DNA from 3 places in the Arthrobacter sp. G.S.26 genome. Region 1 is predicted to be linked to each of the others. Evidence: predicted binding sites of a transcription regulator. Region 1 holds the regulator's gene; each other region holds the start of a gene.

Region 1 (4,493 bases):
CGCCTTCGGGGCCGACGATCAGCAGCACCTCGCGCACTGCGGCCGTAGACTCCCCGGCCCACGCCGACAGGACGGAGCGGAGCGGCCGGACAGCGTTTTCGTGCAGGATGACGGCCAGGTCCGCGGCTTCCACAGCGCCGGCGAGGGCGGCAGTGTCGACGGCGGCCCGCACCTCAGGCACCCAGGCCCGGCGGGCCTGTTTGGCGGCGGCAGTCACCGTGGACTGCCACTTGGCGTGCGCCTTCGCGGCACGGTCACCCTTCCAGCGGACGATGGCCCGTTCGGACTGCCACGGGATGACTGCGTCGATTCCCAGTTCCGTGGCCGTCTCGATGGCGAGCTCGTCCCGGTCGCCTTTCGCCAGGGCCTGGACCAGGACAAGGCGGATGTCAGGCCGGTCCTCCCGGGCCACGGATATGCACTCAACTTCCAGTGCCGCGGACGAGGCAGCCACCACAACTCCGCTGAGCCTGGTGCCTGCACCGTCCACGATGTCCACGGGCTCACCGGGCGCCAGCCGTTTCACGGCCACGGCGTGCCGGGCTTCAGGGCCCTCCAGGACAAACCTGCCCTGGGGGTGCACCTGGTCCAGCGCGCCGGCGGTGGTGAAAAAGACGGGGTTGCTCACCGCTACAGGTTACCGAGCCGGTCCCGCAGCTTGGCGAACATACCGCCGCTGGCCGCGAGCTTGCCTTCGGTGATCTGCTCCCCGCGCAGCTTGGCCAGCTGCCGCAGCAGGTCCTCCTGGGCCTGGTCCAGCCTCGCGGGCGTCTCCACCTGGAGGTGCACCTTAAGGTCGCCGCGGCCGTACCCGCGCAGGTGCGTGACGCCGAGGCCGCGCAGGGTGATGATCTCCCCGGACTGGGTACCGGGCTTGACGTCGATGTCCTGGCTGCCGTCGAAGGTTTCCAGGCTGACGTCGGTTCCCAGCGCAGCCGCCGTCATGGGAATGTTCAGTGTGGCGTGCAGGTCGTCGCCGTCCCGGACGTAGGTGGCGTCGTTGTTGACGCGGATCTCCACGTACAGGTCGCCGGCAGGGCCACCCGCAGGGCCGGCTTCACCCTGGCCGGAAAGCTGGATCCGGGTGCCCGTGGCAACGCCTGCGGGGACCTTGATGGTCAGCGAACGGCGGCTGCGGATGCGTCCCTGCCCGCTGCACTCGTTGCAGGGGTCCTTGATGACCGTGCCGAAGCCTTCGCAGGTACCGCACGGCGCCGCCGTCATGACCTGGCCCAGGATGGACCGGACGGCCCGCTGGACCTGGCCGCTGCCACCGCAGATGTCGCAGCGTTCCGGCGAGGTGCCGGGCTGGCAGCAGGAGCCGTCGCAGGTGGGGCACGTGACGGCGGTATCCACCTCCAGCTTCCGGTTGACACCGAAAACGGCGTCCTTAAGTTCGATCCGAACGCTGATCAGGGCGTCCTGGCCGCGCCGGACGCGGGAGGCCGGGCCGGCAGAGCCGCCTGCGCCGAAAAAGGTGTCGAAGATGTCCTGGAACGCGAAGCCCTGGCCGGCATAGCTGCCGCCGCCAAAGCCGTTGTCAGTGCCGTTTTCGTTGCCGGTGGTGTCGTAGACCCGCCGTTTCTGCGGATCCGACAGGACCTCGTAGGCATGCGTGACGGCCTTGAAACGGTCGGACGCGTCGTCCCCGGGGTTGACGTCCGGGTGCAGGGTGCGGGCCAGTTTGCGGTAGGCCTTTTTGATCTCTTCGCCCGTAGCCTCCGGTGAGACTCCAAGGACGTCGTAGTGGCTGCTCAAAGTTCGTGTCTCTTCCTTGTTGTACTGCCGGCAGTTCAACTGCCGGTGTTGCTCTTGGTGCCCTGTCGGCGCGCGGCCGGCCGGGCAGGCCTGTTCAGGGACCCAGGATCCGGGACAGGTATCGGGCCACAGCCCTGACGGCGGCCATGGTGGTGGGGTAATCCATGCGGGTTGGTCCAAGGATGCCGATTTTCGCGGTGCTGTCCGGACCGTAGGCGGTGGCCACCACCGATGCCTCGGCCAGCCCGTCGTAGGGGTTTTCCCGGCCGATACTGACCGCAACACCGCGGGGGTCCTGCGCCATTTCGCTGAGCAGGCGGAGCATCACCACCTGCTCCTCCAGGGCTTCCAGGACGGGTCCGATGCTGAGCGGGAAATCCACATTGGAGCGGGCCAGGTTGGCGGTCCCCGCCATCACCATACGTTCCTCGCGGCTGTTCTGCCCCAGGATCTCCAGCCCGTTGGCCAAGGCCTGTGCGGCCTGGCGGTGGACAGGCGCCACGGCGGACACCACCGCGGGCAGCACCATGCTGAGCCGGCCCAGCGGCGTCCCTGCAAGGGTCGCCAGGAACCGGGTCCGCAGGCCGGCGAGGGCGTCGTCAGCAAGGTCGTGGCCAACGTCAATGACCCGCTGCTCCACCTTGCCGCTGTCGGCAATCAGCACAACCAGCACTTTCCGGGGGGCGAGCAGGACAAATTCGATGTGCCGGATCTGGGCCCGGCTCAGGTGCGGGTACTGGACCACTGCCACCTGGTTGGTCAGCTGGGAGAGCATCCGGACCGTGCGGTCCAGGACATCGTCCAGGTCATCGGAGCCTTCCAGCAGCGACTGGATGGCCCGCCGTTCCGGCGGCGACAACGGTTTGACCGCGGAAATCTGGTCCACAAACAGGCGGTAGCCCTTGTCCGTGGGGATCCGGCCGGCGCTGGTGTGCGGCGCCGTAATGAGGCCCTCGTCCTCCAGGGCCGCCATGTCGTTGCGGATCGTGGCGCTGGAGACGCCAAGATGGTGCCGCTCCACGAGGGCTTTGGAGCCCACGGGTTCGCGGGAATGGACGTAGTCCTCCACGATGGCCCGCAGGACTTCCAGCTTGCGTGGCTCGCTCATAGTCCACCTCCATCCGGGATTGGGGCCGCCGCGCCGCCTGGGCAACGCGGCCCCGTCAGTTAGCACTCGGCATGCCTTAGTGCCAACAGTCTATTACGCCCCGCCCCGTTGTTAGCATTGGTACCGCTCCGGGCGAAATTCCGGGCCACGAACCAACTGCGAGGCGGAGTCAACCATGGATTACCAGAACTGGGGGCCGGCAGACATGTCCGCCCCGGCCCGCACCACCCTGCCCGAGGTCCCGGTGGAGCGCGGAATGGTTTTGGAGGACGTCCAGTCCGGCTGGGTCGGTGCCGTAACCCGGGTGGAGAAGTCCGGCGGCATGCATGTGGTGGCCTTGGAGGACCGGCGGGGAAAGTCCCGGTCCTTCCGGTTGGGGTTCGGCTTCCTCCTGGAGGGCCGGCCCATCAAACTGGTTCCGCCTGCGCCGCGTGCCGCTCCCACCACTGCGGCGGGCCGGACCGCTTCCGGTTCCGTTCGGGTGGCCGGCCAGCGCGCCCAGGTGGCGAAGGCAAGCCGCATCTGGGTGGAGGGCAAGCACGACGCCGAGCTGGTGGAAAAGGTGTGGGGCGATGACCTCAGGGTGGAGGGCATCGTCGTCGAGCCTCTCCACGGCATCGATGACCTGGCCGGTGCGGTGGCGGCCTTCAACCCCGGTCCGGGCCGGCGGCTGGGCGTCCTGGTGGACCATCTGGTACCCAACTCGAAGGAATCGCGCATTGCCGATGCCGTAATGGCCTCCCCCGGCGCGGCCGGGAACGTCCTGATTGTGGGCCATCCGTATGTGGACGTGTGGCAGGCCATCCGGCCCTCCGTGCTGGGCATCGCGAAGTGGCCTGCCGTGCCGCGCGGGCAGGACTGGAAAACCGGGATCCTGGCCGCATTCGGCTGGCCGCACCAGACCAAGGAGGACGTGGGGCTGGGGTGGCAGAAACTCCTGGGTGCGGTGCATACCTATGCGGACCTTGAGGCCTCGCTTCTGGGCCGGGTGGAGGAAGTCATCGACTTCCTCACGGTTCCCTAAAGCAGTCTTCCGGCCAACACCCAGTATTCTGGGTAGACCAGCACCTGCCACTCCCGGCGGGGGCGGCCGGCGCCTCAGCGCCGAACGCACTATTGCATCTTCGAAGGAACACAACTGTGGCAGACAACGCACGCGGGCACGGGGACCCGCAGGGCCGCCAAAGCCGGTCCGAATACCACGGCGTCCCGGCCAACGCGCTGCCCCTGACGGCCAGCGAAGACCGGCAATGGGCCACGCTGGCGCACTTCGGCGGCATCCTGGGCTGCATCCCGTCGCTGCTCGTCTACCTCATTTTCCGTGATCGTGGACCATTCACGGCCCAGGAATCCAAGGAAGCACTCAACTTCAGCCTGCCTCCGACCATCGCGGCAGTGGTGGCGAACATCCTGGTCTTCATCCCGGTGATCGGAAACATCTTCGCCGTCGCGGCGGCCCTCATCTGGATTGCCCTGACCTGCTACTCCGTGGCAGCAGGGATCCGCGTCAACCGCGGCCAGCCCTACCGCTACCAGTTCAACCTCCGCTGGATCAAGTAACACCGCCTGACGGCCGGGTCCCGTGCGAAGCATCGAGCTGACCTTCGACGGTACCGCCGAGGCGTGC
Region 2 (4,493 bases), 1.3 Mb from region 1:
GCAACCACCGCAGCGGCCGCTGACAAGACCCAGCCCGTGGCCGTCTATAACGCCGCCGGTATCGCAGGGCTGGCCACCAGTGTTGGCGCCACCGTGCAGTCCGATGGCTGGCAGCTGGGCCAGGTTGGCAACTGGGCCGGTGCCCCGCAGCAGGGCTCCGTCATCTTCTATGCAGGAGCCGAGCAGCAGGCCAATGCGCAGGCGCTCGCAGTCCTCCTGGACATCCCCACAGTGGTGAGCAGCACCGAATTCCAGGTGCCGCTGGTGGTTGTGGTGGGCCCCGGTTTCCAGTAACGCCCGTCCGGTCACGCCCGAATAACTATTCCCGGCAGCCCCGACCGGCGCCAGCGGCAGCGGCCGGACATTGGCTAGAGTGACATTTCAGGCTTGGTCCGGATCCGGTGCCCTACGCGGCGCCGCTGACGGGCCCAATGGAAAAATGGGTGGGTCAGCATGGCACAGGGAACCGTCAAGTGGTTCAACGCGGAGAAGGGCTACGGCTTCATCACCGTGGACGGGTCCGGCGATGACGTCTTTGTCCACTGGTCCGCCATCCAGGGGGAAGGCTACCGGGCCCTGGACGAAGGCCAGCGCGTGGAACTCGACGTGGGCGAAGGCGAAAAGGGCCCGCAGGCCGATAACGTCCGGCCCGCAGGGTGATGGGCATTCCCGCGACCCGCCGTTTTCCGCTGACCCTGGCGCTGATGGTGGGCGCCTCCATGGCGTTGGCATCATGCTCCGGGATGACCGGCAACGCCCGCACCGATGGGGCCGCCACGGCCGCTGCTTCCGGTGACGGCGTCCTGCGGGTGGGCCTTATCCTGGACAACACCGGCGACGGAAGCTACCTCAACGATTCCCAGCAGGCCGCGGCCAGGCTGGCAGTCAAGGAAATCAACGCCGCCGGCGGGCTCAAGGCCCGGCAGGTGGAACTCCTGCCTGCCACGGCGGGGCAGGACACGGCAGCCCAGGCCCACCGGCTGGTGGAATCCGAAGCGGACGTGGTCATCGGGCCTACCGATTCGAGCCATGCCGCCGAAGCCATCGATGTGCTCTCCCGTGCACGCACGCCACTCATCTCGCCCGCCAACACGGCTGCAGGCCTCACCGCCATCGACAGCGGCGGTTATTACTTCCGCACCGCGGCCGCGGACGTTGCCCAGGGCCCGCTGCTCGCCAAACTCGCCGGGGACGGCGGCGCCACCACAGTTTCGGTGCTGTACCAGGACAGCGCCTACGGCAAGGACGTGGCCACTGCCGCTGCGGAAGCGGCCCGCCAGGCCGGCCTGGACGTGGTGGCCAACACCGCGTTCAAACCCGGAGAGGCACGCAGTGCGGCGGCAGCAGCCGGCGCCGCGGCCCCGGGAGCCGTAATCCTCATCGCACGTGACGGCGCGGAAGGGGCCCTGCAGGAACTGGCCAAGGCGGGGGTTCCCGGCACGCGCCTCATCCTCAGCGACGGCGCCTTCGCCAGGTACGGTTCCGCGCTGGCCCCCAAAGCACTGACCGGGGCCCGCGCCCTGGTCCCCGGCAAGCTGCCCACGCCCGCCTTCCAGGCCAGGCTGCTGGCAGTGGCGCCGGACCTCAAAGACGTCTCCTTCGCCGCCGAAACCTTCGACGCCGTCACCCTGGCCGTGCTGGCTGCAGCCAAGGCGGACGACGACTCCGGCGCATCCATCGCCGCCAACCTGATCGCCGTCTCCGGCGGAACAACCGAGGCAACCGCGACGGCTCCGGCGGTGACGCCTTGCCTTTCCTACGCGGATTGCCTTCCGGCAGCGGGTTCGGGCCCGGGGATCAATTACAACGGCGAGTCAGGGCCGGTTGCCTTCGACGCCAACGGGGACATCACCGCTGCCACCTACAGCGTGTTCAGGTACGGCGACGACAACGTGCCGGCAGCCTCAGGCACCGAGACGGCGGGCCGGGCCGGGAGCTAAGGCACCGTCCCACGCCTCTTTGCGCAGAGCGGAACAGGGCTTCATTCGCTTGCACTCACACGTGGAGAGTGCTAATTATTGAGTTAGCACTCTGACGTATCGACTGCTAAGCGATGTCCGGTTCCGGCCGGCAGCGCCTGGCGCCGGATTCGGAGCGAGAGAAACACCTTCCTGAAGTGAGACCCGGACCCGGGGGCATACAGAGGCCACCGGCGAAAGGTCGTCCGTCGCGGGCACCGCAGCGAAGGTTCATTCTTAACGTCTGTCCCCGAAAGGACTACTGCCGTTATGGCCAAGATCATTGCATTTGATGAAGAGGCACGCCGCGGCCTTGAGCGGGGCCTGAACATCCTCGCCGACGCCGTTAAGGTCACCCTCGGCCCGCGTGGACGCAACGTCGTCCTCGAAAAGAAGTGGGGCGCCCCCACGATCACCAACGATGGTGTTTCCATCGCCAAGGAGATCGAGCTGGACGATCCTTACGAGAAGATCGGCGCAGAGCTGGTCAAGGAAGTTGCCAAGAAGACGGACGACGTCGCTGGCGACGGTACCACCACCGCCACCGTGCTGGCACAGGCACTGGTCAAGGAAGGCCTGCGCAACGTTGCCGCCGGCGCCGACCCGCTCTCCCTCAAGCGCGGCATCGAGAAGGCAGTCGAGGCAGTTACTGCCGAGCTGCTGAACTCCGCCAAGGAAATCGAAACCAAGGAAGAAATCGCTGCCACGGCATCGATCTCTGCCGGTGACGACGAAATCGGTGCGCTGATTGCCGAAGCCCTGGACAAGGTGGGCAAGGAAGGCGTCATCACGGTCGAGGAATCCAACACCTTCGGCCTGGAACTCGAGCTCACCGAAGGCATGCGCTTCGACAAGGGCTACATTTCCGCGTACTTCGTCACTGACGCAGAGCGCCAGGAAACGGTCCTCGAGGACCCGTACATCCTGATCGTCAACTCCAAGATCTCCAACGTCAAGGAACTGGTTGCTGTCCTCGAAAAGGTCATGCAGTCCAACAAGTCGCTGCTGATCATCGCCGAGGACATCGAAGGCGAGGCCCTGGCCACGCTGATCGTGAACAAGATCCGCGGCACCTTCAAGTCAGTCGCCGTCAAGGCTCCGGGCTTCGGCGACCGCCGCAAGGCCCAGCTGGCCGACATCGCCGTCCTCACCGGCGGCCAGGTCATCTCCGAAGAGGTTGGCCTCAAGCTCGAAACTGCAGGCCTTGAACTCCTGGGCCAGGCACGCAAGGTTGTTGTCACCAAGGACGAGACCACCATCGTTGAGGGTGCAGGCGACGCCGACCAGATTGCCGGCCGCGTTGCCCAGATCCGTTCCGAGATCGAAAACTCCGATTCGGACTACGACCGCGAGAAGCTGCAGGAACGCCTGGCCAAGCTGGCCGGCGGCGTTGCAGTCATCAAGGCCGGTGCCGCTACCGAAGTTGAGCTCAAGGAGCGCAAGCACCGCATCGAAGATGCCGTGCGTAACGCCAAGGCAGCCGTTGAAGAAGGCATCGTCGCCGGTGGCGGCGTCGCCCTCATCCAGGCCGGCGCCAAGGCGTTCGCCAACCTGCAGCTCTCCGGCGACGAAGCAACGGGCGCCAACATCGTCCGCGTTGCCATCGACGCCCCGCTGAAGCAGATCGCCTTCAACGCCGGCCTCGAGCCGGGCGTTGTAGTCGACAAGGTCCGTGGCCTGCCCGCAGGCCACGGCCTGAACGCAGCCACCGGCGAATACGTCGACCTGCTGGCAGCCGGCATCAACGACCCCGTCAAGGTGACCCGCTCTGCACTGCAGAACGCGGCCTCCATCGCCGGTCTGTTCCTCACCACCGAGGCAGTTGTTGCTGACAAGCCCGAGAAGAACCCCGCCCCCGCAGGCGGCGGCGACGACATGGGCGGCATGGGCGGCTTCTAGCCACCCCTTCGCCGGGACCAGTCCCGCCGTACACCAAAGCGGCCCCCTCCTCGGAGGGGGCCGCTTTTGTGTGTGGACTTTTACTTACGTGCGCTGGAAAGCATTTCGTCAACTTCCTTCCGGAAGCCTTCGGCTGCAGCTGACGGGCTAAGCCGGTCATACAGCACCTCGTCAGTGAAGCGCTTGATGACGTTCTGGACGCTGCCGGCGCCGACGGGCGGAACGGCGGGCGCGGCTTTGATGTCCGGGGAGATGTCCTTCAGGAAGGACACCACCGTGGTATCGGCCGGCTTCAGGTCCGGGGTGATGGCCTGGACGATGTCCGTGTTGGTGGGCACGCCGCGGTCCGTCATCAGGATCTTGCCGGCTTCAGGGTTGTTGGTCAGGTAATTGATGAACGTCGCGGCCTCGGCCGGGTGCTTGGATCGGGACGACGCGGACCAGAACATGGTGGGCTTGTAGTACATGCCATTGTCCGCCGAGGAGCCGTCCGTGCTGGGGGCCCGGAGCATCTTGATGCTGCCCCCGGTAGTGGCTTCAAGGGAACCCAGCTGGTTGGTCCACCACCAGGCCATGCCTACGCGGTTGGTGCCGAAGAGGCTTTCCTCCAGGCCGGCCCCTGAGTCCTCCGTCGCC
Region 3 (4,493 bases), 720 kb from region 1:
GCGGCTGGCAGGTTCAGCGCGATGCGGAGCCGGGCCCATGGCGTCGCGGAAGGCGGCCTCAACCCTGGCAGCCCGGTCCCGAAGCGCCAACCGGCGCAGGACCACCGCGGCCAGGACGGTCAAGGCAAGGCAGGACAGGGGCAAGGCCGGCGACCCAACTCCGAAAGGCAGCAGAACGCCGGAGACAAAAGCGGTCAGCAGCGCCAGCAGGCCACCCAGCGCCAAAGCTGTGCGGCCGTAGCGGATCCGGAACTGGCCGGTGGGCGGCGCGCCTGCTCCGGGGCCGGCGCTCTTCCTGGTATCCATTGCTTTCTCCTGCCGGGCGGCAACGTTCAGAGCCAGGCCCGCAGTGGGGTCAGGCAGCTCCTCGTGGGGGGTGTCCACCGGCATCTCGCCGGCGGGCAGGAACTGGCTGCGCCGGTTCCGAAGGACATAAGGGGCAACCCATACAATCCAGAGCACAACGGCAACCACAAGGATCACTGAGCTGCTAAGGGGGAAGTCCACACTCAAAACCGTATGAGCATCACGGCGGCTGCCGCCGCATTGGCCGCGGTGTGTCGTGGTCCGGCTGGCAAATCACTGGATTTATGACGTACGGGTCGTCAGCCACCGGTGCAGCAACCCCTCAGGGACCTCTTCTGATGTAAGCGCAAACGTGCGGTGATCAGCCCATTCACCGTTGATGTGGAGGTAGCGGGGCCGGTAGCCTTCGTCACGGAATCCCAGCTTCTCCACCACCCGCAGGCTGGGTCCGTTTTCGGGCCGGATATTGATCTCCATCCGGTGCAGCCCCAGGGTGCGGAAGCAATGGTCGGTGGCCAGCGCCACCGCTGTCGGTGCGATCCCCCGCCCCGCCCGGTCCTGGTCAACCCAGTACCCCAACGTGGCCATCATGGCTGAACCCCACACAATCGAAGACACCGTCAACTGGCCCACGATGGCCGCGGGGCCGCCGGGCACGCTGCGCTCAGCGATCACAAACGGCAAAGCCGTTGCCGCCGCCGCCTGCGAGTTCAGGGACCGCACCATCTGGCGGTAGTCAGGCAACCCCCCACCGGGTGCGGGGTTGGACGCCTCCCACGGGGCCAGCCATTCGCTGTTGCGCCCCCTGACGGCAGTCCATTCCTTCTTGTCCCGGTACCGGATGGGACGAAGGACCAGGTCGTCGCACTCCAGCGTTACCGGCCAGATGGGGCCCAGCCGCATGGGTGCTACTTGGACAGCCCGGCAGTGAAGCCCGGCAGCCAGTCGCGCAGGCCGGAGCCAAGGTCTTCACTGTCAATGGCGAGCTGGATGCAGGCTTTCAGGTAGCTCAGCTTGTCGCCGGTGTCATAGCGGCGGCCGCGGAACACCACGCCGTAAACACCGTGTCCCTCGCCTTCAACTGTGGCCAGTTCCTGCAGCGCATCCGTCAGCTGGATTTCACCGCCACGGCCCGGTCCCGTCTTTTCCAGGACGCCGAACACAGCGGGGTGCAGCACGTAGCGGCCAATGACGGCCAGGTTTGACGGCGCTTCCTCCACGCTGGGCTTCTCCACAAGCCGGTTGACGCGGACGTAGTCCTCTCCTGCAACCGCCTCGATGTCGGCGCAGCCATAGGCACTGATCTGCGACGGTTCAACTTCAATGAGTGCGACGACGGACCCGCCGGTTTTGGCCTGGACGTCAATCATGGTGGCAAGGAGTTCGTCGCGGGCATCGATGAGGTCATCGCCCAGGAGCACGGCGAAAGGTTCGTTGCCCACGTGCTGCCTGGCGCGCAGGACGGCGTGGCCCAGCCCGTTGGGGTCACCCTGGCGGACGTAGTGGATGTCCCCCAGGTTGCTGGCCGCCTGGATCGAGGCGAGTTTCCGGGTATCCCCTTTTTCGGCCAGGGTTGATTCCAGGGCCGGCACGCGGTCAAAGTGGTCTTCCAGGGCGCGCTTGTTGCGCCCCGTAATCATAAGGATGTCGTGCAGCCCCACGTGTACGGCTTCCTCCACCACATACTGGATGGCAGGCTTGTCCACCACAGGAAGCATTTCCTTGGGCATGGCCTTCGTGGCGGGAAGGAACCTGGTCCCCAGCCCGGCGGCGGGGATAACGGCTTTGCGCACTCTGGGGTTACTGGTAGTCACGGGACTAATCTAACCTCAGCGTCAACCATTCAGTAATCAGCACAGGCGTTGCCTGCACCGCGGAAACATCGCGGCCCGGCCCGCCGACACCGGCTTCCAAGGATGTCACCATGAGCGATGAAAACGCCACGGCGAAGGAGAACCTCCGGACTGAGCACCGGCGACGGCGCTCCACCCGCAGCGCCGAGGCACTCGCAGCTGCCGGAGCCGGCCTCGCCCTGCACGGCCTGGACTGGGCCGACGCCGTCCTCGGCGGCCGTCGGGAAACCGTTTGCGCCTATCTCAGCGTGGGGACGGAGCCGCCCACCTTGCCCTTGATCCAGGCCCTCCATGCAGCTGGCCACCGCGTGCTGCTCCCCGTGTGCGAAGCCGAACGCGAGCTGAGCTGGGTGGACTGGCGGCCGGGGGTGCAGTTCGAACGAAGCAAGTTTGCTCCCCTGCTGGAGCCCACAGGCCCAAGGCACCCGACAACGGTTGCAGGGCAGGCTGCCCTGCTGTTCCTGCCGGCCACCGCTGTGGACCGCGACGGGAACCGCCTGGGCCAGGGCGGCGGATATTACGACGTGTTCCAGTGCCACCTGGCGGCAGCAGACCGCCACATCCCCCGCACAGCAGTGGTTTTCGACGACGAGATCCTCCCCGCCGGAAGCATTCCTGCAGAATCCTTCGACAGGCCGGTCCCCGCAGTCCTGACCCCGTCCGGCTTCCAGCGCCTCTCCCGCCAGGATTGACCCAGCACGGAGGCCGTCGGCTGGAATGCTAGAATTGGCACTCAGGCCCTGCGACTGCTAATGGAACACCAATCGGCAGCACGGGACCTTCCCTTTGCCCAAGAGGAGGAGCACCAGTGCCAACCTATGCCTATGCCTGCAAGGACTGCGGCCACGTCTTCGACATCGTGCAGTCGTTCACCGACAGCACCCTGACCACGTGCCCCGAGTGCGGGGGAAACCTGCGCAAGAAGTTCAACAGCGTTGGTGTGGTCTTCAAGGGCTCCGGGTTCTACCGCACGGATTCCCGTGACGCCAAGGGAAGCACCGTCTCGCCTGCGCCTTCGGCCCCCGCTGCTGCTGCCGCACCTGCAGCCGCCCCGGCTGCGGCCGCCAAAGCCAGCTAGCACCCCGCCGGGTCCACCCGCCTGAGCAGGGGGTACGACGGCGGTCCCGGCTTTGTGCCGGTGCGCACCTGTGCTTGACCCGGCTTTGTCCACATAGCAGCTGCCCCTGTGTCATGCGGGGTTTCGTCGCGCCTACGGTGAAGCATGCCCGCTTCCCCCTACCGCCAGCGTCGCGGCAACATTCCTGGACAACGTGTCCACGGCAGTTCAGGCCGCGGCGGCTGGAGCAACGGGTCAAAAGCCACCCGGCGTTTTGGTGCCTGGCTGGGACGCAACCGTAGGCTGGCCGTTGCCCTGCTCCTGTGCGCCGCCGCGGCCATCACTGTCCACCAGCTCACTCCCGCCCCGCCCGCGTTGGCCGGGGTCCTGGCTGCGGCACGTGACCTTCCGGCGGGGACGGCGCTGCAGGCGTCGGACCTCGCTGAGCTGCGGGTGCCTCCCGGCCTGCTCGCTTCCGGTTTCCTGCAGGACCCCGGCCAGGTGGCGGGCATGCAACTGGCAGCCCCAGTGCGCAAGGGCCAACCGCTGGCGGACACGCTGCTGGTGGGTCCGGGCCTCCTGGCCGGGACAACTCCCGGTTCGGCGGCCGTGCCGCTCCGGATGGCCGATCCGTCCTCGATCCAGCTGGTGGCGCCGGGCCAACTGGTGAACGTGGTGCTCACGCCCTCGGACGGCTTCGAACCCCTGGCACCCTCAGAAGTCCTTGCCAAGGGAGTCCCGGTCCTGTGGACCTCCGGCAAGGGCGCCCAGGACGGCCAGTGGCTTGGCACGGCTGAGACCGAGGGCCTGCTGGTGGTTGCTGCCGACAGCAGCCAAGCCGAGCGCCTGGCCGGGGCGTCCACGCGGGGCCGGCTGTTTTTTGTCCTTGTTGGCCCGCCTTAGGGCGGGCCGGCCGTCAGCCCGCTGCCATCAGCTCCAGTGCGGCGGCTTCTGTTCCTTGAGCCACGCATCGTGGTCGTCCTCGCGGTCGCCCCAGCCCTTGGGATCGTCCTCCGCCGCCTTGGTGGGGAGGATGCCGGCGGTCCCTGCAGTGCCGTTGGCCGGAGTGTCCGCCGGTTCAGCGGCCGTGGACGGGTCAGTGCTGCTGCCGGCAGGCTGCTCTCCTGCGGCGGCATTTGTCGTTTCGTTCGCGGCCATGGTGCCCGCCTCCTCGTTGCCCGGGCCGGTGGCCCGTAGGTCGTCTGTGTCCGGTTCAGCGCCGTCGGCGCCGGGGTTCCGGGTGTCCGGCAGGTCCGCAGCTTCGGCGGCGGGAGCCG

Evidence for each region. The regulator HrcA, encoded in region 1, represses chaperone genes, less so after heat shock. The targets are predictions, from matches to a motif close to TTNGCACTCGNNNNNNNCGAGTGCNAA.
Region 2: the regulator HrcA is predicted to act here: its motif matches at 2,024-2,050, upstream of groL (chaperonin GroEL).
Region 3: the regulator HrcA is predicted to act here: its motif matches at 2,886-2,912, upstream of ACRB8A_RS13335 (FmdB family zinc ribbon protein).

The regions. Positions count from the first base shown of each region.
Region 1 is NZ_CP193752.1:2,195,298-2,199,790, forward strand. It holds gene ACRB8A_RS09965 (16S rRNA (uracil(1498)-N(3))-methyltransferase) at 1-628, opposite strand, end outside; gene dnaJ (molecular chaperone DnaJ) at 631-1,758, opposite strand; gene hrcA (heat-inducible transcriptional repressor HrcA) at 1,853-2,866, opposite strand; gene ACRB8A_RS09980 (DUF3097 domain-containing protein) at 3,042-3,890, shown strand; gene ACRB8A_RS09985 (DUF4870 domain-containing protein) at 4,007-4,426, shown strand; gene ACRB8A_RS09990 (2'-5' RNA ligase family protein) at 4,449-4,493, shown strand, end outside.
Region 2 is NZ_CP193752.1:863,159-867,651, forward strand. It holds gene ACRB8A_RS03990 (LytR C-terminal domain-containing protein) at 1-294, shown strand, start outside; gene ACRB8A_RS03995 (cold-shock protein) at 454-660, shown strand; gene ACRB8A_RS04000 (ABC transporter substrate-binding protein) at 660-1,940, shown strand; gene groL (chaperonin GroEL) at 2,229-3,857, shown strand; gene ACRB8A_RS04010 (ABC transporter substrate-binding protein) at 3,938-4,493, opposite strand, start outside.
Region 3 is NZ_CP193752.1:2,913,329-2,917,821, forward strand. It holds gene ACRB8A_RS13315 (hypothetical protein) at 1-507, opposite strand, end outside; gene ACRB8A_RS13320 (GNAT family N-acetyltransferase) at 589-1,209, opposite strand; gene galU (UTP--glucose-1-phosphate uridylyltransferase GalU) at 1,215-2,120, opposite strand; gene ACRB8A_RS13330 (5-formyltetrahydrofolate cyclo-ligase) at 2,231-2,851, shown strand; gene ACRB8A_RS13335 (FmdB family zinc ribbon protein) at 2,968-3,237, shown strand; gene cpaB (Flp pilus assembly protein CpaB) at 3,382-4,119, shown strand; gene ACRB8A_RS13345 (AAA family ATPase) at 4,147-4,493, opposite strand, start outside.